DNA from 3 places in the Pseudoalteromonas sp. GB56 genome. Region 1 is predicted to be linked to each of the others. Evidence: predicted binding sites of a transcription regulator. Region 1 holds the regulator's gene; each other region holds the start of a gene.
The links. Region 1 encodes MetJ, which represses methionine synthesis genes. Its sites were predicted from a motif close to TAGACGTCTAGACGTCTA; they were not measured.
Positions count from the first base shown of each region.

Region 1 (10,797 bases):
ATTTCGATTCTGTGATTCCAATTCAGCATCACTTAATGACACATCCATAAAAATCATCTTAGTAATCACTGTTTGTCCCGAAACGGCAACAACAGCGTGACTAATAGACTTTGGAATGCGTCGTCTAAGTTTTGCGATTACGCGGCCAATCGCTTCGATGTCTTGAATGTTCCGCTCGGCCATAGCCCCTTTGGGCATTGGTTCGATTGCAACAGCATCAAGGCGATATCCCTGCTCATGCTGTGTTAACAACACAGCTTTAACAGAGTGCGAGCCGATGTCTATGCCTACCATGGCAGGCACTGACTTTTTAAGAAGTCGATTTAACATAAGAGCAACGTGAAACCTTTTTTTATAATTATAATAGACTTATAAATTATTGATGAAAAAATTTTATTCACTTTCTAATCAAGATATACTAGCAACGTCTGCGCTCAATTGGGAGTCCAATTAAGGAAATATCCGTGAAAATATTCAAAAAATTTTTACAAATCCTTTGCATATGTGTCCTCCTAGGCTGTATCACCCTAGTTGCTTTATACCTTTACGTGAAACCTGATATTCCCAGCGTAGCGGTATTAAAAGATGTAAAGTTACAAACGCCAATGCAAGTGTTTACAAGGGATGGAGCACTGATCAACCAGTTTGGCGAAAAGCGAAGAATCCCCGTAAAAATCAATGATGTTCCCGAACAAATGCGCTACGCATTTTTGGCAACCGAGGACAACCGTTTCTACGAACACTATGGTATTGACCCTATTGGTATCGTACGCAGTGCTTTAGTATTAATTTCTACCGGTGAGAAACGCCAAGGCGCTAGTACTATCACCATGCAGCTCGCTAGAAACTTTTTCTTAACACGCGAAAAAGCATATATCCGCAAGGTTAAAGAAATATTTATTGCATTGCATATCGAGCAATTATTAACCAAAGACGAAATATTTGAGCTCTACCTTAATAAAATTGAGTTAGGCAACCGCGCATTTGGTATTGGCGCTGCCGCCCAAGTCTATTATGGCAAATCTCTCAATGAATTAACTCTAGCACAAATGGCAATGATTGCAGGTTTACCTAAAGCACCATCAGCTTTAAACCCAATACGCAATCCACAACGTGCCAAAGCGCGCCGTAATGTCGTGCTCGGGCGCATGTTAGATGAAGGCTACATCACTAAATCAGAATATAATGAAGCAACTGCAGCACCAATCACAGCGAAATTCCATGGCGCAGAAATAGATTTGTATGCGCCTTACATTTCGGAAATGGCGCGAGCTGAGTTAGTGGCCATGTACGGCGAGGAGCAGGCATACAATTCAGGTATCAAAGTTTACACCTCGGTCGAATCAAAAGTACAAGCAGCGGCACAACAAGCGTTGCGAAAAAACGTATATGCCTACGACATGCGTCATGGCTACCGCGGACCAGATACATATTTATGGCAAGTGGATATCGAGCCAACACCTGATGCCGATTCCCTTGTCGCGAAACTGAAAGAGGTCAATGAATTAGCAGACCTACATGCAGCCGTTGTCCTAGAAGTCCAAGAGCAATCGGTCACAATCCTAAATAAAGAAGGTGAACAGCTTTCGATAGATTGGGAAGGGCTTAAGTGGGCTCGCAGCTACATTACCTCATCGCGACAAAGCTTTGCGCCTAAAACAGCTGCCGATATCCTGTCACCCGGTGCACAAATTTGGTATCGCTTTGATGAGCAGAGCCAAATCATGCTTGCTCAGATACCCGAAGCGTCAAGTGCATTAGTGTCACTGGATCCAAAAGACGGACGCATTAAGGCCGTTGTCGGTGGCTATAGTTTTGAACAAAGTCAATACAACAGAGTGGTTCAAGCGAAGCGTCAAGTTGGCTCTAACATCAAACCATTTATCTATTCAGCAGCATTAGAGCATGGGTATTCCCTCGCCAGCATTATCAATGACGCGCCTATAAACCATTGGGATAAGAGCCAAGGTGTTGCTTGGCGTCCCAAGAACAGTCCCGATAAGTATGTAGGTCCTATTCGAGTTCGACGTGCACTAGCACAGTCAAAAAATGTAGTGTCGGTAAGACTACTTCGTGGTGTTGGCGTTGAGCCAACTGCTGAGCACTTACTAAAATTTGGATTTTTGCCGCAAGATATTCCCAAAAATGAAACCTTAGCCTTGGGCAGCGCATCGTTAACACCACTAGAATTAGCCAGAGGTATGAGCACATTCGCGAATGGAGGTAACTTAATTGAACCTTATTTCATCACTGAAATTCGCAGTAATGAAGGCGAATTACTATTCAAAGCTCAGCCTGTTGTTGCGTGTAGTAACGAAGTACGTAGAAAAAATGAGGTGCTTGCTGAATTTGCTGAATTCGCTAAGTCAGATCAGTCAGTCACTGATGATTTCGAAGCACAAGCAAAAATTGATGATAACCTTTCAGAAGAGCCACCAAGGTGCGCACCTAGGGTCATTTCAGAGCAAAATGCTTTCCTTATTGCAGATGCAATGAACAGCGCGATTTGGGGCGGTGGCAACTGGCAGTATGGAAACGGTTGGAATGGTACAGGTTGGCGTGCAACCAAGTTAAAACGCCGCGATTTATCAGGAAAAACAGGCACAACCAACAGTTCAGTTGATACCTGGTTTAGCGGTTTTAACAAGAATGTGATGGCAACAGTTTGGGTTGGCTTTGATAACCCAGGGAACGCTCTGGGGCGTACAAGTTACAACAATAATCTTGATAAATCACAAATTTTTGGCGCTGAATCGGGCGCAAAAACGGCGCAACCTGCTTGGATTGACTTTATGGAAGTCGCACTTGCCGATGAGCCCTATGCCCCCATAGAGCCACCTGAAGGCTTAGAGTCTGTACGCATCGATTTGAAATCGGGATTATTGAGTCACAACAATGACTTCAGTAGCCGCTTTGAATACTTTATGAAAGGATTTGCCCCTACTCGTTTCGCCGAGAAAAAACGCGAAACTATTTTCGAGGCACAACCACAGGACGATAAAAAACAAGATGCGGATGAACTCTTTGAGAGTGAACTGTTTTAACCTTTTTCTTCAAGTAACAAAAAAGCCAGCAATTGCTGGCTTTTTTTTAATTTAGCTTCGTGGCTAACCAGTATAAATCAGAGTGCACTCCTGCAGCGGTAACTTCTTTCCCAGCGCCAGGACCTTGAATAACCAAGCTGTTGTCTTGATACCACTGGCTGTTAACAACAAATATATTGTCACCGGGGTTGAGCCCCGCTAGTGGATTGTCAGTGGTGACGGCCACCAAGCCAACCTGCGCTTTGATGCCGTGTGCCGTGATATGCAAATCAGCATTGTAACGCAATACTTTATTTTGCTTAGCAGCGTCACTCGCTTGTGTCGCAACAAAATCATCTAGAGCGCCTAGGTGCATTTGACATTGTTGCCATGAGCCTTCAGCGAGTTGCGCTGGCATAAGCGGCTCTAACTCGATATCTGCTAAATCAAGCGACAATCCTAATTCGCGCGCAAGAATTAACAACTTGCGCTGCACATCCCTGCCCGAAAGATCCTCTCGAGGATCAGGCTCGGTAAAACCAAGCCCTTGTGCTTCAAGCAGTAGCTGTGAAAACGGCACAGTTCCATCATATTTACTACAAAGCCAAGACAAGGTACCGGAAAACACCCCCTGTACACGGGTAATCACGTCACCACTTTGTTGTAAATCAGCCAGCGCAAAATTGATAGGCAAGCCTGCCCCCACACTGGTGTTATAACGCCATTGCAAATTGCGCTGAGCGAGGTCATCTTTAAGATTCTGATACCATTTTTTTGGGGCCGTCCCCGCATACTTATTGGCACTTATTAAATGGCATCCCGCTTTAACAAAGTGCGGATATAACTCACTGAATGATTCACTGGCGGTGATATCAATGACGACTTTATGTTCGTAATCGAGTTGCTGTAGTCTTTCCAATAGCTTTGTATCATCATATGAAACTGCTTCCGATAACCATCTTTGCTGCCAATTGGTAGGGTCAACGCCACAGGGGTCGAAAAGCAAAGTTTCACTGCGCAACAAGGCCACAAGTTTGACATCGATGTGTTGACCTAATCGCTGTAACTGTTGATTGAACTGCGATAAGAATACTTCTCCGACATTACCCAAACCAGCAACCACAACTGCCAGTTGGCGTTTTACTCCAATAAGCGCTTCGTGCAATATCGTTAAGCTGTCTGCATCAACTTCCTGATCAGTAAGCTGCAGAATATAGCCCTTATCACGATGTTGAAAACGACTATTGAAGTTTAACTGTGCTAACGCGTCGTTAATTTGTGTCTGCGCATCACCTAGCTCTTCTGCGGGAGTAATAACAGCAAAACCATATACATTAGATTCAACCAATTGGGCTCTTTGCGCAAAGTATCCTGAAACAAATGAAGAGACCTCTTGAGGAACAACTAAATGCATAATGCCTTGTTCAATAAACTCGATGATGTTCACCTGTAACTGCTGTTTTAAACGTGCTGTTTCGCCCGCGTCTAAGTGCGTCACTTTATACACATCGTGTTGCCCTAGCGTCGTAATAAAATGCTTGTGTTTACAGCACCCTTCTCGCACTACTTCAGTGGCGCTCGCATCGCTGTCATAGGAACTACGCACAGAAAGTTTAATATCAGTACCATGCAATGGAGATAAGGTTTTCGCATGCAATACAGGGTTGCCTAGGCAAGCTAAAAGCTGAGCTTGCGAGCGGCAAATTTTGTGGTACTTCACAGCTTCAGGAACTTTACGTGGGTCAGTACTGAAAATCCCTTGCGTATCAGTCCAAATACACACTTCTTCTGCGTTAAGGTAACGTGCAAACAAGGTGGCACTGTAATCACTGCCGTTTCGCCCTAGAGTCACTGTTTTACCTTGGTGATCTGAGGCAATAAAGCCAGTAATAACATTGATATGAGCCTTACTCACCTTAGATACACAAGTCTGTTCGTTCACTTTATGTAACAACTGCCCGTGTTGAGCTACAAGCAAATCTCGGGCATCTAAACTTTGTGCGTTCGCACCAATTTGCGTTAAATACGCGGCTAATAAGCGCGCTGACCAAAGTTCACCATGAGCCAGCAAAAACGCTTCGTCTAACTGCTCTGCTTCGAGTTCATTGCAAATATGCGCCAATTCTTGTGTCAGTGTGTCAGCTGCTGTTTTAGCATGTGTGGTATCGAGCAATTCATTTATTAGCTCTAACTGATGCGCTTTTACAACACTCAAGACGTCTGCACAAGCATGAGCATCCCCCTGTTGATAAGCCTGCCAAAGTTTTACTAAGGTATCCGTAGTCTTTCCCGCTGCGGACACGACAACCACGTCTCCCACTTGGGCATGTGCTAAGACAATGTTTGCAACTGCATGGTATCGCGCAGCGCTGCTTAGGCTAGAGCCGCCAAATTTATGTACTACTTGCGTCATTTCAACTCTCCAACTGCGCAAACGCGTGTGCTAAGTCAGCAATAAGATCATCTTTATCTTCAATACCTACAGAAATGCGGATCATGGTGTCCCCGACCCCGGCTTCTAATCGAGCTTGTGCATCCATGCCTGCATGCGTCATCGTTGCGGGATGACAAATGAGGCTTTCCACTCCGCCCAATGATTGAGCCAGAGTAAATTGTTTTACCGACGTCAGGAATTTTGCGCTGTCTTTGAGGCCACCTTTAATATCAAAGCTCACCATACCGCCGAATCCTGCTTGTTGCTGCTTTGCAAGTTCGTGCTGCGGATGTGATTTAAGACCAGGGTAATAAACGTGTTCAACACAGGGGTGTTGTTGCAAAAATTCAGCCACAGCCATGGCGTTTTCTTCATGCTGACGAAGACGTAGCTTTAACGTACGTATGCCACGAAGAGTTAGAAAGCTGTCAAATGGGGCGCCTGTGATACCGATATTGTTAGCCCACCATGCCAATTCTTCACCTAGCTCAGCGGTCTTAGTGATCAAGGCACCACCCACTACATCAGAATGGCCATTAATGTATTTTGTTGTGGAGTGCACCACGATATCACAGCCAAGCGCCAGTGGGCTTTGCAACGCTGGTGATAAGAAGGTGTTATCCGCTGCTACCAATGCACCAACTTGTTGAGCAGCCTCGCACACTTGGCGAATATCGGTTAAGCGTAAGATAGGATTGCTCGGTGTCTCAATCCACACGATTTTCGGCTGACTCTCGATGATCCCTTGAGAACACTCCGGGCGAGTCAAATCTAATACAACTAACTTAAATAATCCGCGCTTCGCCAATGAGGTGAAAAGACGATAACTGCCGCCATAACAATCGTGTGGGATCACTATGGTATCTTCAGGAGTCAGTAACTGGGTCACTAAATGCACTGCTGCCATGCCTGTTGCCGTAATTATGCCACGCTCACCACCTTCCAGCTGCGCCAATAGTTGCGCAAGCGTATCTCTATTAGGGTTGCCACTGCGGCCATAATCAAACTGGCGCTTAGTCGCAAAGTCAGCTAAAGAATAGGTGGTCGATAAATGAAGCGGAGGTACCACTGCACCATGATGTTGGTCAACTTCAATCCCGTGACGAACAGCAATAGTCTCATTTTTTAATTTAGTCATAGTGCCTCCAAACTGGCGCGGATGTTTAGACGTCTAAAAGGTTAAAATAACAAACATTGGAAGTCAAAACATTTATACGTCTAAATAGCTAAATGAGGAATATTTGACTATCCTTTCCAACACGATAAAATTTCGCCCTTATTGATGCCTAAGTGACCAAAAAATAAGACTCTAATTATGGCCAAGTGGAACGGTGAATACATTCACCCTTATGCGGAACACGGTAAAAAAGCCCAACAGGTAAAGAAAATTACCGTTTCGATCCCGCTCAATGTTTTAAAAGTATTAACTGATGAAAGAACACGACGTCAGGTGAACAACCTTCGTCATGCAACGAATAGTGAGTTGTTATGTGAGGCATTTCTTCATGCATTCACAGGGCAGCCTTTGCCTGATGATGAAGACCTTCGTAAAGATAACCCGGAGAAAGTGCCACAAGAGGTACGTAAAATAATGGAAGAGATGGGGTTAGAGGTACCTATTATTGGCGAAGACTAAGACACTGTACACCCACATTATTAACTGGGTATCCAAACAAAAAAAGCCCCAACTCTTGTTGGGGCTTTTTACTTTGCTACCAATAGATATGCTCTATTTATCAAAAAGGTACTGCGAAAGTGGATTACTTATCGTTCATGTAATCAGCCGCAAGTTCTACTTGAGCAACACCTGAATCCACAGCTGCTTGTGCTACCGCTTTTGCTACTCGAGGTAATAGACGAGGGTCCATTGGCTTGGGAATGATGTATTGTGGACCAAACTCAAGCTCTGTAACTCCCGATGCTTTCAGGACTTCAGCTGGGACTGGCTCTTTGGCAATGCTACGAATCGCTTCAACTGCCGCAATCTTCATCTCGTCATTAATTGCCGTTGCACGCACGTCCAGAGCTCCGCGGAAAATGAATGGGAAACACAGCACATTGTTCACCTGGTTTGGATAATCAGAGCGACCTGTCGCCATGATCAAAATCTGTACGCGCGCTGTGTGCCAATTCAGGCTTAATTTCAGGATCTGGGTTTGAACATGCGAATACAACTGGCTTATCTGCCATTAGTTTCAGACCTTCAGCTGACAACAAATCAGGACCAGATACACCAACAAATACATCTGCATCAGCAATAACATCTTGCAAAGTACGCTTGTCAGTGTTGTTCGCAAACAGTTGCTTATATTCGTTTAGGTCATCTCGACGTGTGTGAATCACGCCTTTGCGATCCAGCATGTAAATGTGCTCACGCTGTGCACCACACTTAATGAGCAGTTCCATACATGCAACAGCAGCTGCACCAGCACCTAAACATACAATGAGTGCATCACGAATGTCTTTACCTTGAATCTCAAGTGCGTTCAACATGCCCGCAGCAGTTACAATCGCAGTACCGTGTTGGTCATCATGGAATACAGGCACGTTACAACGTTCGATCAACGCTTTTTCAATTTCAAAGCACTCAGGCGCTTTGATGTCTTCTAGATTGATACCACCAAACGTGTCAGCGATATTCTCTACAGTATTAATGAAATCTTCGGTTGTACGGTGTTTTACTTCGATGTCGATTGAGTCAAGGCCAGCAAAGCGTTTGAATAACAGCGCTTTACCTTCCATAACAGGCTTAGAAGCTAGTGGACCTAAGTTTCCCAGTCCTAAAATCGCGGTACCATTGGAAATAACCGCAACCATATTACCTTTGGCTGTGTACTTATAAGCGTTATTTGGATCTGCCGCGATTTCGCGAACCGGCTCTGCAACACCGGGGCTGTAAGCTAGGGCGAGATCGTTGACTGTTTCTGCACTTTTAGTCAGCTCAATACTGATTTTACCAGGAACGGGATTAGCGTGATAATCGAGCGCTTTTTGACGAAAGTCTGACATGAATTAAATATCCTGCTAGAAATGTTTGTGAGAGTTCAGGTATACCGCAAACCATACTGCTTTTAGTCTCACATTCCAAGCAATATCAGGTCTATCCTGTTGCGCGAATTTAAACGTAGTTAGCACCAAGTTCACGGTTAATTATTTTAATTTCCCATAACGTAGTCGATAATTTTATCTACATCACGAGGCAAGATTGATTGTAAAAACTACATAAATGATACATAACGATATATAAAATTCAATTTATATAACCTGTAAGAATATCAATTGAACGGAAAAATCATTTCCCACACACTTCTGCAATATTGCTGCATTTAGAAGCTTTTAACTACACAATACTCAATTACAGTGTGACTTTATGGGAATTCAAAAGGAAGTTGGCGTGATAAATATCGAAAATGGATGAAACTGATAGGCACAAAAAAAGCACCCGAAGGTGCTTTTTTCTAATAAGCAGTGAATTACTTCTTGCTGCTAAGCGCACCGAAGCGCTTGTTGAAGCGGTCAACACGACCACCTGTGTCAAGAATCTTCTGCTTACCAGTGTAGAAAGGGTGACACTCTGAACATACGTCAAGGTGAATGTCTTTACACAAAGTAGAACGAGTTTCAAACTTGTTACCACAAGAGCACGTTGCTGTGATTGCTTCGTACTTAGGGTGGATACCTTCTTTCATGGGGATAACCTCTAAATAGGCCGTATCGCTCTCCAAACCCGGAGTTTGGCACCATACGCGTTAGTTTCAATGTGCTAAGACCAGTTAAATTATGCTCAGCACCCTTAAGGCCGCGTATTTTATTTAACTAGCGGTTAATGTTCAAGCATTAATTGCTGCTATTAACTAGGCGATGAATTTAGTACATTAGAGACACGTTCTTCAATGTGAGCTGACCTTTGTCATCCCAACCTAGCACTCAGTCAGATTTAGCTTTCTTATCAAGCACCTGCACCTACGTAGAGGTAGCAATAAAAGTGCCTCTTCACCGCAGTTTTGACTACAGCTTACCTGCGTCTGTAAACGCAGAGGACATCGCGGTGGGTATGCGTGTTCGCGTTCCGTTTGGCAATCGCCAGCTTAGTGCACTGATTGTAAAAATTAAAAACCAAAGTGAACTCGCCAGCGACAAAATAAAGCCGATTATTGAGGTGATCGACCGCGCACCTATTTTGGATGCATCGCACATTGAATTACTCAAATTTACCGCTCGTTACTACCACTATCCATTAGGTGAGACGATTTTCACCGCCTTACCCAAAGCGCTGCGGGTGGGTGAAGACATAGATAAAACCAGCATCAATTACCTGCAGTTGACTGAAAAAGGCAAAAAACTGCCCACGTTACGCGCAAAGAAGCAACAATCACTGCTGTCTCAGTTGGCTAAATCAGGCAAATCGCCGGTTACTGAAGTAAAAGCACTCGGATTCACCAAGGCCACTATCGATGCGATTATCGATAAACAGCTGGCTGAACTCACTATTGAGTTTTCTAGTGAATGGCGCGACAACCCGCTCACAGTGTCAACAAAACCCAAGCTTAACAATGAACAAGCGATTGCTTGCAGTAGCATCAATCAAAGCAGTGGTTATGCCAGTTTCTTATTGGAAGGAGTCACTGGTAGTGGCAAAACTGAAGTCTATTTGCAGTGCCTTGAAGAAGTCATTCGAAAAGGCCAGCAGGCTTTGGTATTAGTGCCAGAAATAGGCTTAACCCCGCAAACTGTTAACCGTTTTCGTCGCCGCTTTCCAGATACACCCATTATGCTTTGGCATTCGGCATTGACCGACAATGAACGTTTACAAACTTGGCGCTTTTGCCAAAAAGGCAGCTGCGCCATCGTTATTGGCACACGCTCGGCTATTTTCATGCCGTTTTTAAAACTGGGTATGATCATCGTTGATGAAGAGCACGACAGCTCATTCAAACAACAGGATAGCTTACGTTACCACGCTCGCGATCTCGGGGCATATCGCGCACAACAACATGGTATTCCACTGGTGTTAGGCACGGCCACACCCGCATTAGAAACATTGCACCGTGCACTTGAAGGTCGATATCACTTGCTGTCATTGACGCAACGGGCACAAACCTCCACCGACAACCACTATCAGCTGATTGATATCAAGGGCCAACACCTTGAATCAGGGCTTAGTCACGCAAGTATTGCTTACATAAAACGTGAGTTAGGCAGACAAAAACAAGTCATGGTATTTCTCAACCGCCGTGGCTTTTCGCCGTCGCTGATTTGCCATGAGTGTGGCTGGTTAAGCAACTGCCCTCGTTGCAGCACCAGTGCCACTTATCACAAATCAATGCGCCGCTTAGTGTG
Region 1 covers NZ_JBPCHK010000001.1:68,151-78,947, forward strand. Annotated here, with positions in the region: partial or broken gene ACH19P_RS00335 (pilus assembly protein PilM) at 1-330, opposite strand, end outside; gene ACH19P_RS00340 (penicillin-binding protein 1A) at 465-3,044, shown strand; gene metL (bifunctional aspartate kinase/homoserine dehydrogenase II) at 3,091-5,436, opposite strand; gene metB (cystathionine gamma-synthase) at 5,438-6,595, opposite strand; gene metJ (met regulon transcriptional regulator MetJ) at 6,773-7,093, shown strand; partial or broken gene ACH19P_RS00360 (malic enzyme-like NAD(P)-binding protein) at 7,218-8,466, opposite strand; gene rpmE (50S ribosomal protein L31) at 8,931-9,146, opposite strand; gene priA (primosomal protein N') at 9,365-10,797, shown strand, end outside.

Region 2 (10,797 bases), 2.7 Mb from region 1:
GAATTTTTCTAACCAGTATTCGTCTTTGACGACTTTGCCAACAAGCTCTAAACACATCTGTTCAAGCTCGTTAGTTGGGTCTTCTAAATCGTTTTCTATTTGTGCGAGGGTAAACTGGTAATAGGCACTTTCATCCCAGTACTTCTCACCATCGATGCGGCAAAATTCGAAACCGAAATATTCGGCCTGAGCGGCCAGATCTGACCGCTCAGTAATAGGTTGACGAAACACTTAACCACCAAAACTGCTGCGGGACGCTGCACGGCGACCAAAGCCGCCACGTGATTTCGTTACCGTTGTTGGCTTGCTTGCGTAGCGAATTTTCGATTTCTTCACCATGGTGGTACCGCGGTTGTTGTACGCACCTATATAGTCGTTATTGGCGTTGCGGAAGCTGAAAAAGTCGTCGCGAGAACGGTACAAAGGTTTAGAGCCTGAGTAGTAGTTTCCACCTAAATAAGCGTATTTTTTACGCTTTTTCTTTTTCATTAAGTCAAGGCCTTCATCCACTGCCTCGGCAACCATCGCAATCATAAAGCCAGCCATAATCGGGCGCCAAATACTGCCCTCTTGCTCACAGCGGTCAAAACCGAAGTCCGTTTCGCAGAGGTTTTCGTTTACATATTTTGGTGCTTCGAGTGCGTGGTTAGCTAGCGCGTCTTGGTATTGTGCTTGGCAAACCTCGGTCTCAACACCGAAGCTTGTGCAATCATCAACATCCTCGAATAGCAATGCCGATTCATCAGGATCGCCACAACCGGTCAAACCAGCCGTTGCACCCAACATGAGTGTGAGTTTTAGTTTACTCGTTCTTTTCATGTGTGGCGCTCCTTAGTAGGTGATACAAGCAGCGTTTAAAATCCCAGTAGCAAGTGATGCTACACCAAGGAAAGCACCTGCACTCATGTGGCCGTCAGCGATTTTTTCAGACAACTTCGGCATGTATAAGCGTACGAGGAAGAAAGTCACAAGTTGCATTACACCCGCAATAACACCCCAAATGGCGAAATCAATCAGTGATACTGAATTAATTGCCGCGCTGGCAACAGGGAGTGTGAAGCCAATGAATGCGCCGCTAAATGCCGTTGCAGCGGCAGCGTTGTTTTCTTTCATTAGTGTCCACTCACAGTGCGGTGTTACTAATGTGTATAAGAATAGAAAGGCCAAAACTAATACATAACCAAGGCCAAAATAAGAAATAAAGGGTATGAACCCCTGTATTGATTCCATGAACATGTTTGATTGCTCTCACTGAGTCGAGTTGTTGTTATTCCAAAGAGGCTAATTGCGCTAGCTCTCTGTGTAATAGCTTATCATCCCCAACATTTAGTTCAATAAGGCGTTTTAAGTGAGTGGCGCTGTCCAAGTCTAATTCAGTGCAGTGAAGTCCAAGACTTTCTTTGTCGACGTGCGCGACTTGGGTTTGCATTTTTATGTCAATGTCACTGCCTGCAAGGTTAAAAATGAGTTCTACATTTTGGCCGATGACTGGATTCAACCCCGCTGGGAGGCTAACGAGGGCGCCATTTAAAGACAGGTCTAGTAGGTGACATCCGTAGTGATCAGCATTAAACATTACCAGTGCAGGGCGTTGAAAAATGATGCGAGTAAAGTGACGACGATTTTCCATTTTCTTTCCATACTAACCGTTTACTCTAACAGTGTAGTTGTGGGCACGAATTTTTTCCTATTTTTCGTCCACTTGGCAAAAAAAAGCCCCACAAACGTGAGGCTCTTTCTTTATTGGACTATTTAGCCAATCTTTTTGTATTTGATACGCTTAGGTTGTGCGGCATCTGCACCATATGTTTTCTTCAACCAACCTTCGTATTCGGTGTAGTTGCCGTCGAAGAAATTGATTTGACCTTCGTCGCGGTAATCAAGAATGTGCGTCGCGATGCGGTCAAGGAACCAACGGTCGTGCGAAATAACCATTACACAGCCAGGGAACTCTAGAATCGCATTCTCAAGTGCACGTAAGGTTTCTACGTCCAAGTCGTTGGTCGGCTCATCCAGAAGTAAAACGTTACCGCCCGCTTTAAGCAGCTTAGCAAGGTGCAAACGGTTACGCTCACCACCTGATAGGTCTTTGACAAACTTCTGCTGGTCGTTACCTTTGAAGTTAAAGCGACCTACGTATGCGCGGCTTGGGAATTCGAAGTTGCCGACTTTTAACACGTCTTGGCCATCAGCGATTTCTTCAAATACCGTTTTACTGTCATCCATGTGACCACGGAACTGATCAACCGTTGCTAACTCAACCGTTTCACCAATCGTGATTTCACCGCCATCTGGCTGCTCTTCACCGCTGAGCATTTTAAACAGTGTTGATTTACCTGCACCGTTAGCACCAATGATACCCACGATGGCGCCTTTAGGTACGCTGAAATCTAAGTTGTCGATAAGCATACGGTCGCCGAAGCTCTTTGTAAGACCTTTAACGTCGATAACTTGGTCACCTAGGCGTGGACCTGGTGGAATGAATAGTTCATTGGTTTCGTTACGTTTTTGGTAATCGCTTTGCTGTAGTTCAGCAAATTGTGCCATACGTGCTTTCGATTTAGCCTGACGGCCTTTCGGGTTTGAACGTACCCATTCAAGCTCTTGTGCAATCGATTTTTGACGCGCTTTTTCAGCTTTCTGCTCTTGCTGCAAACGTGCATCTTTTTGTTCAAGCCAAGAAGAGTAGTTGCCTTCCCATGGAATACCTTCACCACGGTCAAGCTCTAGAATCCAACCAGCAACGTTATCTAGGAAGTAACGGTCGTGCGTTACGGCAACCACAGTGCCTTCGTAGTCGTGTAGGAAACGCTCTAACCAAGCAACAGACTCTGCGTCTAAGTGGTTAGTTGGTTCGTCGAGAATCAGCATATCTGGTTTTTCGAGCAATAGACGACAGATTGCAACACGGCGACGTTCACCACCTGAAAGGTGCTCAATCTTCGCATCCCAAGCTGGAAGACGAAGTGCATCAGCTGCGCGCTCTAGCGCATTGTTGAGGTTATGACCGTCATGCGCTTGGATAATCGCTTCAAGTTCACCTTGCTCTTTTGCCAGTGCATCAAAGTCAGCATCTTCCATCGCATACTCAGCGTATACTTCATCCAAGCGGCTTAGTGCGTTGGTTACTTCACTTACTGCTTCTTCAACCACTTCACGAACTGTTTTGCTTTCATCAAGTACAGGTTCCTGAGGAAGGTAGCCAATCTTTACGCCTGGTTGAGGGTGAGCTTCACCTTCAAAATCTTTATCAACGCCCGCCATGATGCGTAAAAGGGTAGATTTACCCGCACCATTTAGACCGAGTACACCAATCTTAGCGCCAGGGAAGAAGTGTAATGAAATGTCTTTTAAGATAGTGCGCTTTGGTGGCACAACCTTAGACACTCGACTCATCGAGAAAATAAACTTATCAGGTAAAACCATGAAAGAAGCCTTTGTAGTGTGACTATAATTTAACAGCCGTTATTGTAGAGTCTCAGGGGTAAAAGCGTCAACGCAAGGGCGTGTTTTTACCTCGTTAATTTGCCAGTAAAATCCCCACACCCGTCAATGCTAACAGGCCACCATGGATCATCTTTGCGCTCACAGGTTCGCGTTTTACAAAACCAATAGTCATCACAATCAGTGGGGCGGTGGCGAAGATGGTTTGGGCGATGGCGGGGTCGGTGTATTTCACCGAGGCGAGTTGCAGCCAAAGGCCAATAAAGGTGCCAAAGAATACCGCCACAAGCAGCCAATGTTTATTATCGATGCCTTTGAGGCGAAAAGCCTGATACAAATCACTGTGTTTGATGATAGCCACCACCAAAGCCACGCTCAGCGTTCCCGATACGAGGCGAATCAGAGCCGCCCAAAGACTGCTCATGGACTCGGTATTCATGGCGCCTTTGGACATCACCATGCCGGTGGCTTGGCACAGTGCAGCCAGTAGTGCTAATGAGACACCGATGAAGTAGTGACGTTTATCAACCGGTTGTAAATTCTGTTGAGGTGAAATGGCAATGATCACACCCACGCTAGTGACGATGATCCCAAGCCAAGCAAGCATCGAGAGAAAGTGACCCAGCAATATAATATTGAGTATGCCAGCGAGGGCAGGGGCGAGCGACTCAATCACTAAGGTGCGCGCCGGACCAATATTGCGCAGCGCACCGAAATACGCACTGTCACCAATGGCGATACCAATCACACCACTGGCGATGAGCCATAACCATGTATGAGTGTGTTGGGGAATAGCTATGTCGCCCGTGAGTACAATCACCAAAACCATCATTGAAATTGCAAGTAAGCCTTTACTTACATTGAGCTGCATGGGTGACAAGTGATGACTGAACGTTTTGTACAGCAAGGTTGAAAACGCCCACACCACGGCAGCGCTTATGGCTGCTAATTCACCGATACCCACACTTCACCTCACGCGTTAACTTTTGCGCGTGAATTATGACAAGGCAAATGGAAACTGTAAATTTTAAATGGACGTCTAAACATCTAGAGGTTGAAATTTCCATCAGTCTAGTCATAATAGCTGTTCTAGCTTTAAATGGAGCCTACTATGCCTATTACGGTTCAAGATGAGTTACCGGCGATTTCGCATTTACGCCAAGAAAATGTGTTTGTTATTCCTAAAAGTCGCGCCAGTACCCAAGAAATACGTCCGATGCGCTTGGGTATATTGAACCTCATGCCGAATAAGGTAGAAACGGAAGTACAATTCATCCGCCTATTGGCTAACACGCCTTTGCAGGTGAATGTTGACTTGCTGCGTCTTGATACTCATCGCTCAAGTGAAAATTCAGAACAGCATCTCGATATGTTCTATCGTTATTTCTCCGATGTAAAAGACACTAATTACGACGCGCTCATTATCACTGGGGCGCCGTTGGCTCACCTTGAATATGATGAAGTTGGCTACTGGCAGGAGCTAAAAGAGTTTTTTGATTGGGCCGAACACCATGCGACCTCCACTTTATTTAGTTGCTGGGCGGCGCATGCGGGTTTGTTCCATCATTATGGTTTAAAACGTGAATTGCGAGCGGATAAGCTTTGCGGGGTGTTTGAACATCAATGCTATTTTGATCATGCAGCACTAACGCGTGGTTTTGACGACCGCTTTTTGGTGCCGCATTCGCGCTATGGTCACATCGAATTAGCGCGTGTTGCTGAACATGAGCAGCTTATGACGTTAGCGGGCTCTGATGAAGTAGGTGCCTACTTACTTAAGAACCAAAGCGGTTCTCAGGTCTATATCACAGGTCATCCTGAATATGACGCTGACACCTTATTAAAAGAGTATCAGCGTGATATACAAAAAGGCCCAGAAGCACCCAAACCCAAGAATTATTTCCCAGAGAATAACCCTGAACTCAAGCCATCAAAAACGTGGCAGAGCCATGCCTTTTTGTTATTCTCCAACTGGCTTAACTACTATGTTTACCAGACCACTCCGTATGATATTAACTTGGTTAGCCAAGATGTAAGGACTAACAACTATGCCGAATAAACATCAAGCACTGAGTGCGGCACTCAAACAGCGCATTTTAATTTTGGATGGCGCTATGGGCACCATGATCCAAAAGCACAAATTTGAAGAAAACGATTACCGCGGAGAGCGCTTCGCTGATTGGCATGTGTTAGTCAAAGGTAACAATGACTTATTAAGCTTGACGCAACCTGAAGTTATCGCGCAAATTCACCGCGAGTACCTCGAAGCAGGTGCGGATATCATTGAGACAAATACCTTTAACTCGACCACCATTTCGATGGAAGATTACGAGATGGCGAGCCTGAGCCGCGAAATAAACCTTGAGTCGGCGCGTTTGGCTCGCAAGGTGGCGGACGAATTCACAGCTAAAGACCCGAGCAAGCCACGCTATGTAGCAGGGGTACTCGGGCCAACGTCAAAAACCTGCTCTATTTCACCGGATGTGAACGACCCAGGTTATCGCAACATTACCTTTGATCAATTGGTTGAAGCCTATGTGGAATCAACGCTGGCATTGATGGAAGGGGGTGCAGACATTATTTTAATTGAAACTATTTTCGATACTTTGAATGCCAAAGCTGCGTCTTTTGCGGTGGAAGAAGCGTTCGAGCAAGCAGGCACAAGCTTGCCTGTGATGATTTCAGGCACTATCACGGACGCGTCAGGGCGTACGCTCTCAGGACAAACAACCGAAGCGTTTTACAACTCAATTCGTCACATCAAACCTCTGTCTATTGGTTTGAACTGTGCTTTGGGTCCCGATCTTTTACGTCAATATGTGGATGAGCTTTCGAACGTGTGCGAAACATTTACCTCGGTGCACCCTAATGCGGGCTTGCCCAATGAATTTGGTGAGTACGATTTAGAAGCGGAAGAAATGGCGCAGGAAATCATTGATTGGGGTAAAGAGGGCTTTATCAATATCGTCGGTGGTTGTTGTGGCACCACGCCTGAGCACATTAAAGCGTTCGCTGATGGGTTGAAAAACGTGACTCCTCGAGCGTTGCCCCAATTGCCAGTGCGTATGCGTTTAAGTGGCCTTGAAGCCTGTAACCTGAATTAAGAGGCCAGATTGATGACCAACACAGCAATCTTCACCAATGTGGGTGAGCGCACGAATGTCACTGGTTCGGCACGATTTAAACGTTTGATCATGGAAGAAGACTATGAAACGGCGTTAGATGTGGCCCGTGAACAGGTTGAAAGCGGCGCGCAAGTAATTGATATCAACATGGATGAAGCCATGTTGGATTCCAAAGCGGCGATGGTGAAGTTCTTAAACCTGATTGCCTCTGAGCCCGATATTTCCCGCGTGCCTATCATGGTTGACTCATCGAAATGGGAAGTCATTGAAGCAGGCCTAAAGTGCATTCAAGGTAAGGCCATTGTGAACTCTATTTCCCTGAAAGAAGGGGAAGAACCATTTCGTCATCAAGCGAAGATTTTGAAGCGATTTGGTGCCGCGGTTGTAGTCATGGCATTTGACGAAACTGGACAAGCCGAAACCGCAGATCGTAAGTTTGCTATTTGTGAGCGCTCGTATCGCATCCTTGTCGACGAGTTGGGATTTCCGCCAGAAGACATTATTTTCGACCCGAATATTTTTGCGGTGGCGACGGGCATTGAAGAACACGACAATTATGCCGTCGAGTTTATCGAAGGCACCCGCCGTATCAAAGAGAACTTGCCGCATTGTAAGGTGTCAGGTGGTGTCTCGAATGTGTCTTTCTCGTTTCGTGGTAACAACCCTGTTCGTGAAGCGATTCATTCCGTGTTTTTATACCACGCAATCCAAGCGGGCATGGACATGGGGATTGTTAATGCCGGTCAGCTGGCTGTTTATGACGACATCCCAAAAGAGTTGCGCGATGCCGTTGAGGACGTGATCCTCAACAAAGACTCAGGTGCAGGCGAGCGACTGGTTGAGTTGGCGCCTAAATATTCAGGTATGGCACAAGCGGAGAAAGTCGAAGACTTAGAGTGGCGTTCATGGCCGGTTGAAAAGCGCCTAGAGCATGCGTTGGTCAAAGGCATTACTGATTTCATTGAAGAAGACACTGAAAGCTGCCGCCAACAATTTGCCAAGCCTATTGAAGTGATTGAAGGCCCGTTGATGGACGGCATGAACGTGGTCGGTGACTTATTTGGCGCGGGCAAGATGTTCTTACCACAGGTGGTGAAATCGGCGCGGGTAATGAAGCGTGCGGTTGCCTATCTTGACCCTTACATCGAGGCTGAAAAAGAAGAAGGGCAGACCAATGGTAAAATCGTGATGGCCACGGTAAAAGGGGACGTACACGACATTGGTAAAAACATTGTTGGCGTTGTGCTGCAATGCAACAACTACGAGGTGATTGATCTTGGTGTGATGGTGCCAGCTGAGAAAATTCTGCAAACCGCAATTGATGAAAAAGCCGACATTATCGGCTTGTCGGGTCTTATCACGCCATCATTGGATGAAATGGTGCACGTAGCCAAAGAAATGACTCGTCGCGGTTTTGATATTCCGTTGCTGATTGGTGGTGCGACGACTTCTAAAGCGCATACCGCGGTGAAAATTGAACCGCAGTATGACAAGGGCGTAGTCTACGTGAACAACGCCAGTCGAGCGGTGGGAGTGGCATCAAGTTTGTTGAGTAAAACAGCCAAGGCTGAATTCCTCGCAAAAACTGCCAGTGAGTATGAAAAAGTGCGTGAGCAGCAGGCTCGCAAAAAGCCACGCTCCAAGCCAATCGGTTTGCAGCAAGCACGTGCCAATCATGCCACGCTCGATTGGCAAAACTATGTACCGCCAGTGCCTGTGACGTTGGGGGTGCAAGAGTTTCATGATGTGCCAGTGAACACATTGCGAAACTACATCGATTGGACACCGTTTTTCATGACTTGGTCGTTGGCGGGCAAATATCCTCGTATTCTCAACGATGAGATTGTTGGTGAACAAGCTCAGTCGTTATTTGCAGATGCCAATGCCATGTTGGATGAGCTCGAGCAATCAGGAAGCTTACAACCCAAAGGAGTGATTGGCTTATTCCCTGCAAACCGCGTTGGTGATGATATCGAAATCTACACAGATGAAAGTCGCACAGAGGTGTTGGTTCGTTCTTCTCAATTGCGCCAGCAAACAGAGAAAAAGGGCTTTGCAAATTACTGTTTAGCCGACTACATCGCACCTAAAGGCACACCTGATTACTTCGGTGCATTTGCGGTAACCGGTGGCCTAGAAGAAGACACGTTAGCGGATGCATTTGATGCCCAAGGTGATGATTATAATAAAATTATGGTTAAGGCTGTGGCGGATAGATTAGCTGAAGCATTTGCTGAATATCTTCACGAGCAAGTGCGTAAAGTGCACTGGGGATTCGCGGCAGATGAAAACTTGAATAACGATGAGCTTATTCGTGAAAATTATCAAGGTATACGCCCAGCTCCGGGTTACCCAGCATGCCCTGAGCACACTGAAAAACGTAAAATTTGGCAGCTGCTGGATGTGGAAAATCGTATAGGTATGAAGCTAACCAGTTCGTATGCTATGTGGCCGGGTGCGGCGGTGTCGGGCTGGTATTTCTCTCACCCCGATTCAAAGTACTTTGCTGTTGCGGGTATTCAACGTGATCAGGTGGAAGATTATGCCCAGCGTCAAGGTATGACTATAGATGAAGCAGAGCGCTGGCTTGGCCCAAATCTTGGTTATGAGAACTAATGTTTTGGCGCGTATGTATAGTGTGAGTAAAAAGGCGACCTAAGGTCGCCTTTTTTAATTTGCCAATTGAATGCTCGAAACAGCATTGTCTACGTATGATTAAAGGCAGAGTATTTCTTGTTTTATGACATTGTTTAAAATTTAACTCATTGCCTACGTTGAATTTATAAATTTGTGGTACAGTTATTGGGGGACAATAATGATAAGCGGGATTGAGTTTTGAAGGATACTATCAACGCCAGCAATAAAGATAAGGCTCGCTTTTTAAGAGTATTCTCATCGATTGGTGCTGTTACCTCGTTTCTAATGTCCATCAGCAGTTACAACGATGGCTACGTATTATTGAGTATTTTGCTCGGTGCCGCGGTATTCGTTTTTGTATCACCCTTTATTGTAAAGGGGAAAGACGCCGCCATCTCAGTCTTAATGCTCTATACCCTATATTTTTTAATGTGTTATCTCGTCATCTCAGGCGGCAGCCATGGTACTGGCCCTTTGTGGCTCTTTATTGTTTCTCCTGTTACATTTTTTATTCGTGGATTGAAGCGTGGCGCTTTTGACCTTGTGTTGCTCGCTGGCATAATCTCAGTGTTGTTTATTTATACCCCCAAATTTGGCCTGTATGAGTATCCTTCATTTTATTTTCCATCGAGGGTGATGCTGTGTTTCTCTATTTTATGTGTGCTGGGCGGTTTCTATGAATATTATCGAAATAAATACAGCTTAGAGCTGGTGCACCAACTAGAGCTGAACCAGAAAATGGCCAGCACTGACTCCATGACCGAACTATATAATCGTCGCTACACATTAGAGTGTATCGAAGGTCGACTCTATGGTAATGGTTCTGTATTTATATTGATGGATGTCGATAATTTTAAACAAATTAATGACAACTATGGTCACACTATTGGGGATGCTGTATTGGTTTACATCGCCGACACCTTGAGGAAAGCATGTGCAGGCGCAGGGGTCGTGTCGCGTTGGGGGGGGGAAGAATTTCTGATTGTGGTGCAAAGCCAATACGCACACAAAGCCCAGGCTATTTCACAGCACATCCATGAATCATTGCGAGTCTCACCATTCAAACGTGATATTCATAAATTCAACGTTACGTTGAGTATTGGTGTGCATCAGCGTGAAGAGGGCGAGAGTATTGATCACTGCTTAAACATCGCCGATAAACGCTTATATAAAGCGAAGACCAGCGGTAAAAACCGCACTGTTTTTGATGATGAGGACGCGCTCGCATAGAGTACGCTCGATACTTCAAAATTAAATCCTTTCATAATATGTGTGCTGCCTGATAGCCATTGGTTTAGCCTGTGCTATCACATACAATAGTGGCCAGTCATAGCTAAAATGAATTGTCGTGCTGCCCATAGAACAAAGCTATTGTGAGCTATTAACACAACTAAAAAATAACCCTCTTTGTTTACTACAAGCCCCGCCCGGTGCAGGTAAATCTACGTGGTTGCCTTTGCAACTATTACGGGAAGGTCATTTTAAGCGTATTGTTATGCTGGAGCCTCGTCGTTTAGCCGCGCGCAATATTGCTAACTACCTTGCAGCACAACAAAATGAAGAAGTCGGCCAAAGTGTCGGCTTACGGCTT
Region 2 covers NZ_JBPCHK010000001.1:2,814,589-2,825,385, reverse strand. Annotated here, with positions in the region: gene ACH19P_RS13125 (glutathionylspermidine synthase family protein) at 1-231, opposite strand, end outside; gene ACH19P_RS13120 (DUF1190 domain-containing protein) at 232-819, opposite strand; gene ACH19P_RS13115 (DUF350 domain-containing protein) at 832-1,230, opposite strand; gene ACH19P_RS13110 (PilZ domain-containing protein) at 1,268-1,630, opposite strand; gene ettA (energy-dependent translational throttle protein EttA) at 1,753-3,426, opposite strand; gene ACH19P_RS13100 (DMT family transporter) at 3,521-4,408, opposite strand; gene ACH19P_RS13095 (homoserine O-succinyltransferase) at 4,556-5,503, shown strand; gene ACH19P_RS13090 (homocysteine S-methyltransferase family protein) at 5,493-6,548, shown strand; gene metH (methionine synthase) at 6,561-9,185, shown strand; gene ACH19P_RS13080 (GGDEF domain-containing protein) at 9,405-10,436, shown strand; gene hrpB (ATP-dependent helicase HrpB) at 10,555-10,797, shown strand, end outside.
Region 2: a site for MetJ is predicted at 4,477-4,494, ahead of ACH19P_RS13095 (homoserine O-succinyltransferase). Genes of this name have one in related genera too.

Region 3 (10,797 bases), 1.7 Mb from region 1:
GCGCTTGATGTGCCAATTCTTGCCAACATCACTGAGTTCGGTAAGACCGAGTTGTGGAATGCCAAAGAGCTAGGCGAGTGGGGTGTTGATATGGTGCTTTATCCACTTTCTGCGTTCCGCGCGATGAATAAAGCAGCGGAGAATGTGTACAAATCAATTTTAGCGAATGGCGATCAAAAAGCCGTCATAGACACCATGCAAACTCGTATGGAGCTATACGATTATCTTGGCTATCACGAATACGAACAAAAGCTCGACTCACTTTTTGCTCAAGGCAAAAACAAGTAAACGAGTTTCAACAGGACAAAATTCAGGAGAATAACAATGGTAGATAAAGCACTCGGTGGCGCAGGTTTGCGCGGACAAGAAGCAGGTCAAACAGCACTGTGTACAGTTGGTAAAACAGGCTCAGGTCTTACATATTGTGGATACGACATCAGCGAGTTAGCTGACAAGGTTCAATTCGAAGAGGTAGCGTTTTTGCTTTCTCGCGGTGAATTACCTAATGCAGGTGAGCTGGCTGAGTACAAAGCTAAATTGAAGTCACTACGTGGTTTGCCAGAAGCGTTGAAAACTGTACTTGAAGCAATTCCGAAAGACGCGCACCCAATGGATGTAATGCGTACGGGTTGTTCAATGCTGGGCAACTTAGAAATGGAAACTGACTTTGACCAAGCGAACAACGCGATTGACCGTATGGTTGCTGTTTTCCCAAGCATCATTTGTTACTGGTACCGCTTTAGCCATGATGGTGTACGTATTGACGTTGAAACCGACGATGATTCGGTTGGCGCGCACTTCCTACACCTTTTACACGATAAAGCACCATCGCAGCTGTTTGCTGATGTAATGAATGTGTCGCTTATCCTTTATGCTGAGCACGAATTCAATGCGTCAACGTTCACTGCACGTGTTTGTGCATCAACGCTTTCAGACATTCATTCATGTGTAACTGGTGCTATTGGTTCGTTGCGTGGCCCACTGCATGGTGGTGCAAACGAAGCTGCAATGGAGCTGATTGAACGCTTTACAAATGCGGATGAAGCAGAGCAAGCATTGATGGGGATGCTAGAGCGCAAAGAGAAAATTATGGGCTTTGGTCATGCAATCTACCGTGAAAGTGACCCGCGTAACGTGATCATCAAGAAGTGGTCAGAGCGTCTGGCACAAGAAGTGGGTGACGACGTGCTTTACCCAGTGTCTGTGCGCTGTGAAGAAGTAATGTGGCGTGAGAAGAAATTGTTCTGTAACGCGGACTTTTTCCATGCATCGGCTTATCACTTCATGGGTATTCCAACCAAACTGTTTACACCTATCTTTGTAATGAGCCGTGTGACAGGTTGGACTGCGCACGTGAAAGAGCAACGTGCTAATAACCGTATTATCCGTCCAAGTGCGGGTTACATTGGCCCAGAAGCACGTCCAGTGCCAGAGCTAAGCGCGCGTTAATCGCGTTTAACCATCTTGCCTTTAGGTGCGGCGCAGTCTTTGCCGCACCATACTCAATCGCAATGTAGAGAAGATTATGAATACCCAATACCGTAAAACGCTGCCGGGTTCTGAGTTGGTTTATTACGATACTCGCGCGGCAGTTGATGCAATCGAGCCAGGTGCCTATGACGGCCTGCCATATACTTCAAAAGTACTCGCTGAAAACCTTGTTCGTCGTTGTTCACCACAGACTCTTTCGCAAAGCTTAGAGCAACTTATTTATCGCAAGCGTGAGCATGACTTTCCTTGGTTCCCTGCACGCGTTGTGTGCCACGATATTCTCGGACAAACTGCGCTGGTGGACTTAGCGGGCTTGCGTGATGCAATCGCAGCAAAAGGCGGCGATCCTGCAAAAGTAAATCCAGTGGTACCAACGCAACTTATTGTGGACCATTCATTGGCTGTTGAAGCGCCGGGCTTTGACCCTGATGCCTTTGAAAAGAACCGTGAAATAGAAGACCGTCGTAACGAAGACCGTTTTCACTTTATTAATTGGACGAAAACTGCGTTTAAAAACGTGGATGTGATCCCACCGGGTAACGGCATCATGCACCAAATCAACCTGGAGAAAATGTCGCCGGTGATCCAAGTGCGCGATGGTGTGGCTTTCCCAGATACGCTTGTAGGTACCGATTCACACACACCGCACGTTGACGCACTGGGCGTAATCGCAGTGGGTGTGGGTGGTTTGGAAGCTGAAAGCGTAATGCTAGGTCGTGCTTCTTATATGCGTCTGCCTGATATCATTGGTGTGGAGTTAACGGGTAAGCCGCAACCTGGCATTACCGCGACAGATATCGTTCTTGCGCTAACAGAGTTCTTGCGCAAAGAACGTGTCGTTTCGAGTTACCTTGAGTTCTTTGGTGAAGGCGCCACGCACTTAACACTGGGCGACCGTGCCACTATTTCAAACATGACACCTGAATACGGCGCGACTGCGGCGATGTTCTACATTGATAAGCAAACGATTGATTATCTAACGCTTACCGGTCGTGACGATGAGCAAGTGAAGTTGGTTGAACAATACGCCAAAGAAACAGGTTTGTGGGCCGATGCAATGACAGGCGCACAGTACGAGCGCGTATTGACGTTTGATTTGTCTGCTGTGGGCCGTAACCTTGCTGGCCCATCAAACCCACACGCACGTTTAGCGACGGCTGATTTACAAGCGCGTGGTATCGCCAAACCTATCGAACAAGAAGAAGGCAAAATGCCTGATGGCGCGGTGATCATCGCGGCGATCACCAGCTGTACCAATACGTCTAACCCACGCAATGTGATTGCGGCCGGATTACTTGCACGCAACGCCAATAAATTGGGTTTAGTGCGCAAACCTTGGGTGAAAACCTCTTTGGCACCGGGCTCAAAAGCAGTGAAGCTGTACCTAGAAGAGGCTAATTTACTGCCTGAACTAGAGCAGCTTGGTTTTGGTGTCGTTGGCTTTGCGTGTACGTCATGTAACGGCATGAGTGGTGCACTTGACCCTGTTATTCAACAAGAAGTCATTGAGCGTGACTTATACGCCACAGCGGTGCTCTCTGGTAACCGTAACTTCGATGGTCGTATTCACCCGTATGCTAAACAAGCATTTTTAGCGTCACCGCCTTTAGTTGTGGCATATGCCATTGCCGGTACGATTCGTTTTGATATCGAAAAAGACGCGCTTGGTTATGACGAGCAAGGCCAAGCAATTACCTTGAAAGACTTGTGGCCGACGGACGAAGAAATCGATTCAGTCATTGCCAAGAGCGTGAAGCCAGAACATTTCCGCCAAGTGTACGAGCCAATGTTCGACTTAGACGTTGATTACGGAGAGAAGAACAATCCATTGTACGATTGGCGTGAGATGAGTACCTATATTCGTCGTCCGCCATACTGGGAAGGTGCATTGGCAGCTCCACGTACAATGAAGGACATGCGCCCACTTGCGGTACTCGGTGATAACATCACCACCGACCACTTATCGCCTTCAAACGCTATTTTAGCTAGCAGTGCGGCAGGTGAATATCTTGCGAAAATGGGGTTACCAGAAGAAGACTTCAACTCGTACGCAACTCACCGTGGCGATCACCTCACAGCGCAACGCGCTACCTTTGCGAACCCGAAATTGTTCAATGAAATGGTGCGTGATGAGAACGGTGAAGTGAAGCAAGGATCATTGGCACGTATCGAGCCAGAAGGGCAAGTGACACGCATGTGGGAAGCGATTGAAACCTACATGGAGCGTAAACAGCCATTGTGTATTGTCGCTGGCGCTGATTATGGTCAAGGCTCAAGCCGTGACTGGGCTGCAAAAGGTGTACGCCTAGCGGGTGTAGAAGTCATTATTGCCGAAGGCTTTGAGCGTATCCACCGTACCAACCTAATCGGTATGGGTGTATTGCCACTTGAATTTATTGCCGGTGAAAACCGCAAGATGTTCAACCTCGATGGCAGTGAGACCTATTCCGTTGTCGGTGAACCAGCGCCAGGGGCACAGGTGCAAGTGGAAATCACTCGCGCCAATGGTGAGCAATTGACTATTTCGACAAAGTGTCGCTTGGACACCCAAGAAGAATTGTCGATTTACAGTGCAGGTGGCGTATTGCAACGCTTTGCTCAAGACTTTCTTGAAGGTTCAGTGTAATCAGTAAAAAGTGGGCCTTAAGTGCCCACTTTTTTGAGGTTTTATATGACACAGCAATTAAAAATTCCAGCCACCTACATGCGCGGTGGTACTAGCAAAGGCGTATTTTTCGCGTTGCATGATTTGCCTGAGCAGGCACAGCAGCCGGGTGAATATCGTGATGCATTGCTGCTACGAGTAATTGGCAGCCCAGATCCCTACGGTAAACACACCGATGGTATGGGTGGCGCTACTTCAAGCACCAGTAAAACGGTCATTTTGTCTAAAAGTGACAAATCGGATCATGATGTGGATTACTTGTTCGGCCAAGTAGCTATCGATAAGCCTTTTATTGATTGGAGTGGTAACTGCGGCAACTTAACAGCAGCGGTGGGCGCATTCGCCATCAATAACGGCCTCGTTGATGCCTCACGGATCAATGAAAATGGCATCACTGAAGTGCGTATTTGGCAGGCCAATATTCAAAAAACCATCATTGCTCACGTGCCTATGTGTGATGGCATGGTGCAAGAACTCGGTGACTTTGAACTCGATGGTGTGACATTCCCTGCGGCTGAAGTGAAAGTTGATTTCATCGCGCCAGTGGGCGATGGTGCGGTACTGCCTACAGGCAACCTAGTTGATACTTTAACGGTACCTGGTGAAGGCGATTTACAAGCAAGTTTCATCAATGCGGGTATTCCAACCATCTTCGTTAATGCCAGTGAGTTGGGTTACTCAGGTGCTGAGCTGCAAGACGATATTAACAACGATGAACAAGCCTTAGCGCGCTTTGAAAAGATTCGTGCCTATGGCGCAGTGCAAATGGGGCTTATCAAGGATATCGAGGAAGCCAAAACCCGCCAGCATACGCCAAAAATAGCCATGGTCGCGCCTGCGAGCAGCTATGTTGCCTCAAGTGGCAAAGCCATTGCTCAAGATGAAATCGATGTGCAAATACGCGCGCTGTCGATGGGTAAATTGCACCATGCGATGATGGGCACGGCCGCAGTTGCGATTGCTACCGCTGCTGCTATTGAGGGTACGCTTGTGAATCAAGCTGCTGGTGGCCAAGCGCGTCAGTCGCTCACCTTTGGACACCCGTCGGGTACGTTACAAGTTGGTGCGTCAGTTAATATGAACGATGGTTTGTGTGAAGTGCACAGCGTGAGTATGAGCCGCAGTGCTAGACGCCTAATGGAAGGTTGGGTACGCGTCCCCGAGCCACAATAGTTAGAATCCAACTGACATAAAAAAAGCCGCTAAATAGCGGCTTTTCTTTTAGAAGCAGAAGGTCAATTACACAACGCCGCGCGGTAGGCGACAATCGTGGTCTTTCTCTGCAAGCTCTTTAATCCACAACTCTTCAGCAGTGAAACCGTCTTTGTTTTCAGTCACTACAGTGAAGGCAGCTTTTTTCTCGGTAGATTTTGCCGCAGGAGCTGCTTTTTTAGTTGTTGTTTTTTTGCTTGCTTTGGCTGGAGCCTTTGCAGGTGCCTTCGTTTCTGCTTTTGCGACTGCTTCTGTTTTACCAGAAGTGAGCTCTTCAGTTAGTGCAGCTACGTCAGCAAGGCGCAAATTTTTGCCACCATCGATGCTGTACCAGCCAGGTTTAGTTGTGATTTCTGGCTTTTTGCCATTCGCCGCTTCATAAGCAGCTTCAAAAGCAGCTAACACTTCTGTTTTGTCTAGTTTACTCATTAAAAGATCCTAGTCGTTAACGCAGGTTAATTTTATTACAAGTTTATAGTTATACCCATTTGTCCTCAGTTTTTCAATTTTTTGTGGCGAAATAGCTAATTTCCTTTATTTTTTCCCTCACAAACGCAACAATTTGCACATATTTAAACGCGAGCGCAAAGTTCACAGAGGTAATCATGAAACGCACTGAGTTACTGGCATTTCTAAACCAAACACTCTCACCTAATCAAATTAACGATTTTTGTCCAAATGGTCTGCAAATCGAAGGCGTGGATAAAATTCACAAAATCGTCACTGGCGTTACGGCGAGTCAGGCACTCGTTGACAAAGCTGTTGAGCTCAAAGCCGATGCGTTAGTAGTGCACCATGGTTATTTTTGGAAGGGTGAGTCACAGGTTATTACCGGTATGAAGCAACGTCGAATCAAAGCCTTGCTCGATGCCAATATCAATCTTATTGCTTATCATCTGCCGCTTGATATTCATCCGCAGTTAGGCAATAACGCGCAATTAGCTAAGTTGTTGGGAATTGAAATACAAGGTGGTATGGAGGCAAGTCCTGTCAGTGTGCCGATGTGGGGCAAGTTGACCCAGCCTGTTTCAGGTGAAGAGTTTGCCCAGCGCATTGAATCCGTTCTTGGTCGTGCGCCACTGAGTTCACTTGTGCGCGATGAGGTGATTGAAACCATTGGTTTATGCACCGGTGGTGGTCAAGGTTATATAGATTTAGCGGCGCAACAAGGATTGGACGCATACTTGACTGGCGAAGCCTCAGAGCAGACCATTCATAGCTCGCGAGAGCAGGGCGTTGACTTCTTTGCTGCAGGTCATCACGCCACAGAGCGTTACGGTGCAAAAGCGCTCGGTGAGCATATCGCGGCACATTTCGGTGTTGATGTCACCTTTGTTGATATCGATAACCCAGTCTGATCTCAGGCAACTTCGCCGAAGTAGTGGGTGGCGAAAAGAAAAAGGGCACTGTATTAAGGTGCCCAGTCGAATAGGATTATTTTCGGGTGTTATTCTGCTTACAGGTATTGAGAAAGTGGCGATAGACAGGATTGTCTTTCATGTCCTTTTTCATCGCTAAATACATAGGGCGATTTAACCCCAATGCGCCAAGCGGAATTGATTTGATCAGCCCCTGAGATTCGTATGGGGTGACTAACCAATCAGGCAGAGCAGCAACGCCCATACCTGCACTCACTAATTGAAAAATAAGTAAACCTTGGTCAACTGTTTTCAAGGTGCCATCAAATCGCGCATTTTGGATAAAGTGCTTGAAAATGTCTTGGCGCTCGCGCGGGATGGGATAAGAAATAACGGTTTCGTCTTTCAAATCCAATGCCGTCACATACGCTTTGTTCGCTAAAGGATGGTCGGGCGCGACAATCAACTTCAGTTTGAAATCAAACAAATGAGCATATTCGAGTTTATCCGGATCGCGGATATCTGATGTCAGTACGAGATCCAAATCTCCCGCCAACAATTCAGGAATAGCGTCATAGCTGAACCCACGTTCGTAGTCGACGTGAATATCAGGCCAGAAGTTATTGAATTCCTTTATTGTTGGCAGCAACCAATGAAAACAGGCATGGCACTCTACGCTCAGGCGCAGTGACGAGATTGGCTGATTCAAACTTTCTTTGAGACGGCACTTGGTTGCTTCCACTTTTGGCAGCACATCATGAGCAAGCTCTAATAACAACATCCCTTGCGGCGTAAAGCGCACGGGATGAGTTTTACGTTCAAATAGCTGGCAATCTAACTTGTTTTCTAAGTCTTTGATTTGGTGTGAGAGGGCTGACTGAGTTAAAAACAGTTCACGCGCGGTATTTACGAGAGAGCCAGTCTCTTTCAAGGTGGCAATGGTCTTAAGGTGTTTTATATCTATCATCTTTAATTATTCTCATAAAAACGTGAACGATTTCGATTAATTCAGTAATTAGAATAAAATCTATTGGACACTTTAAAGTCTAGACGTCCAAAAATCCATAGTTTTTGTAATGTTCTCGCTAATAAAATATAAAATTTACTGTGTTTCATGTTTAATTTTAGTCTATCAATGGCTAAGCATAGCCAATCAATGTTCCAAGCTTGAATTTATTTCAAATTAAATGTGAATAAGCTTCGTTTGTTTGAATCCGTTTCAGTCGATATCTTTTAGCCATCTAAACATCCAATTGGAGAAGAGTGATGGCGTATACACATAATTTAGGATTCCCTCGTATCGGCAAGCGCCGCGAGTTAAAGTTTGCAGTTGAGTCATATTGGGCTGGAGACATTGATCAAGCAGAGCTGCACAATAGAGCAGCGGCAATTCGCCAAGAAAATTGGGCTTTGCAAGCGCAAGCCGGCGTAGACTTGTTACCTGTGGGTGATTTCGCTTGGTACGATCACGTGCTTTCAACCACTTTGTTACTGAATGCGGTTCCCAAGCGTCACCAAAGTGACAACAGCAACCCGCTAGACACGCTATTTAGAATTGGTCGTGGCAGAGCACCCTCAGGGTGTGCATGTGCAGCCAGTGAAATGACCAAATGGTTTAATACCAATTACCACTATATCGTGCCTGAATTACACGCAGGGCAGGAATTCTCATTGGGCTATAGTGAGTTGTTCGCTCACGTTGAAGAGGCAAAAGCCTTAGGTCATAGCGTTAAACCAGTATTAGTGGGTCCTGTGACTTATCTGTACCTAGCGAAATGTGAAGGCGAAGAGTTTGATAAGCTCACTTTGTTGCCAAGCTTGTTGGCGGTCTATGGACAAGTGTTGAACAAGTTAAAAGCATTGGGTGTTGAGTGGGTGCAAATTGACGAGCCAATCCTTACCTTGGAGTTGCCAGAGGATTACCTGCAGGCACTTACGCAAAGTTTTGCGCAATTATCACAACATCAAGTGAAGTTACTACTGGCGACTTACTTCGATGAGGTCAATCAGTACTTAGAAAACATCCAATCTTTTGCTGTGGATGGCGTGCACTTTGATGTGGTGAGCAACAATGCTGACTTATCTGCCCTGGATGAAGTCGTCGGCCAAGAGCGTGTACTCTCTTTAGGTATCGTTAACGGGCGCAACGTATGGCGTACAGACTTGGAAGCCGTGTATGAACGCATTCAAGCACTCAATGAGAAGCGTGGCGATACTTTGTGGCTGGCACCTTCGTGTTCGTTATTGCACTCACCTGTGGACTTAGCACAAGAGCAGCAACTTGATGATGAGTTAAAAAGTTGGTTAGCATTTGCAGCGCAAAAGTGTGCGGAGTTGGGTTTAGTCAAAGATGCATTGGCACAGCAATCCAACACAGCCCTAGTTGAATACAGTAAAGCGGTGAAAAACCGTGCTCAATCAACACGCGTAAACAATGCTGATGTGCAAGCGCGCGTTAAATCACTCACGGCAAATGATGGTCAGCGTCACAGTAAATTTGCTCAGCGTATTGCCCTACAGCAACAAGCGCTGAATCTGCCCCTGTTGCCAACCACCACCATTGGCTCCTTCCCGCAAACTCAGGACATACGACAGACTCGCCGCGATTTTAAAGCTGGGCGTATTAGCAATGCTGAATACGAACAAGTCATGCAGGAACAAATACAGTTTGCAGTAAAGCAGCAAGAAGCGCTCGATATTGACGTGCTTGTGCACGGTGAAGCAGAACGTAACGATATGGTGGAGTACTTTGGTGAGTTACTCGAAGGGTTTGCGTTCACCCAATTTGGTTGGGTGCAAAGTTACGGCAGCCGCTGTGTTAAGCCACCGATTATTTGGGGGGATGTGTCTCGTTCCCAGCCAATGACGGTGCGCTGGACGCAATATGCACAGTCGCTCACTGACAAATATATGAAAGGCATGCTTACAGGTCCGGTAACCATTTTATTTTGGTCGTTCGTACGTGACGATTTAGACAAGCCAAGTATTGCTAATCAAATCGCTTTAGCGTTGCGTGACGAAGTGGTGGACTTACAAAACGCCGGTATTAAGGTAATTCAGATTGATGAACCTGCATTTCGAGAGGGTATGCCGCTGAAGCAAAGTCAATGGCAGGCATACCTTGATTGGGCAGCGTATGCATTTAGAGTCAGTGCCAGCGGCGTAGAAGATGCGACGCAAATTCACACGCACATGTGTTACAGCGAATTCAATGACATCATTGGTGCGATTGCCGACATGGATGCGGATGTGATCACCATTGAAACATCGCGCTCAAACATGGAATTGCTATCAGCGTTCGAGCATTTTGATTACCCGAACGATATTGGCCCAGGTGTGTATGACATTCATACCCCTAACATTCCTGAAGTATCTTGGATGAAAGCGTTAATCCATAAAGCTGCCCAGAAAATTCCGGCCCGACGTTTGTGGGTGAATCCGGACTGTGGCTTGAAAACACGAGGTTGGGAAGAGACAAAAGAAGCACTGAACAACATGGTTATCGCAACCAAAGAGCTGCGCAAAGAGCTCAGTTAGGTAAAAAACACTATCAGCACAGTGGGGCAATGTGCTCCACCTGCTGATTTACGCCCGCCAACGCTTTACATTGTGAGTCTTCCCCCCAACATCACACAAATTTTTCAGTGGACAAGAGCAATGACAAGTACAGAGCAACGTATTACCCTTACCCGCCCGGATGATTGGCACATTCACTTACGTGATGGCGAACAGTTGAAAGACACCGTTCGTGACGCGAGTCGTTATATTGGCCGCGCTATCATTATGCCTAACCTTGTACCCCCTGCGACTTGCACTGATACCGCGCTTGCGTATCGCGATCGTATTATGGCTGCGGGCCCTCAAGCTCATTTTGAACCACTGATGGTGCTTTATCTCACAGATAACACTACACCTGATGAAATTCGCAAAGCGAAAGCAACAGGCAAAATCGTCGCCGCTAAGCTGTACCCTGCGGGCGCAACAACTAACTCAGCGTCTGGCGTAACAGACATCGAAAACATCTATCCAGTGCTTGAAGCAATGCAAGAAGTAGGCATGCTGTTACTGGTT
Region 3 covers NZ_JBPCHK010000001.1:1,746,453-1,757,249, forward strand. Annotated here, with positions in the region: gene prpB (methylisocitrate lyase) at 1-288, shown strand, start outside; gene prpC (bifunctional 2-methylcitrate synthase/citrate synthase) at 325-1,449, shown strand; gene acnD (Fe/S-dependent 2-methylisocitrate dehydratase AcnD) at 1,526-4,117, shown strand; gene prpF (2-methylaconitate cis-trans isomerase PrpF) at 4,163-5,329, shown strand; gene ACH19P_RS08335 (hypothetical protein) at 5,396-5,797, opposite strand; gene ACH19P_RS08340 (Nif3-like dinuclear metal center hexameric protein) at 5,974-6,726, shown strand; gene ACH19P_RS08345 (LysR family transcriptional regulator) at 6,803-7,693, opposite strand; gene metE (5-methyltetrahydropteroyltriglutamate--homocysteine S-methyltransferase) at 7,993-10,263, shown strand; gene pyrC (dihydroorotase) at 10,384-10,797, shown strand, end outside.
Region 3: a site for MetJ is predicted at 7,766-7,783, ahead of metE (5-methyltetrahydropteroyltriglutamate--homocysteine S-methyltransferase). Genes of this name have one in related genera too.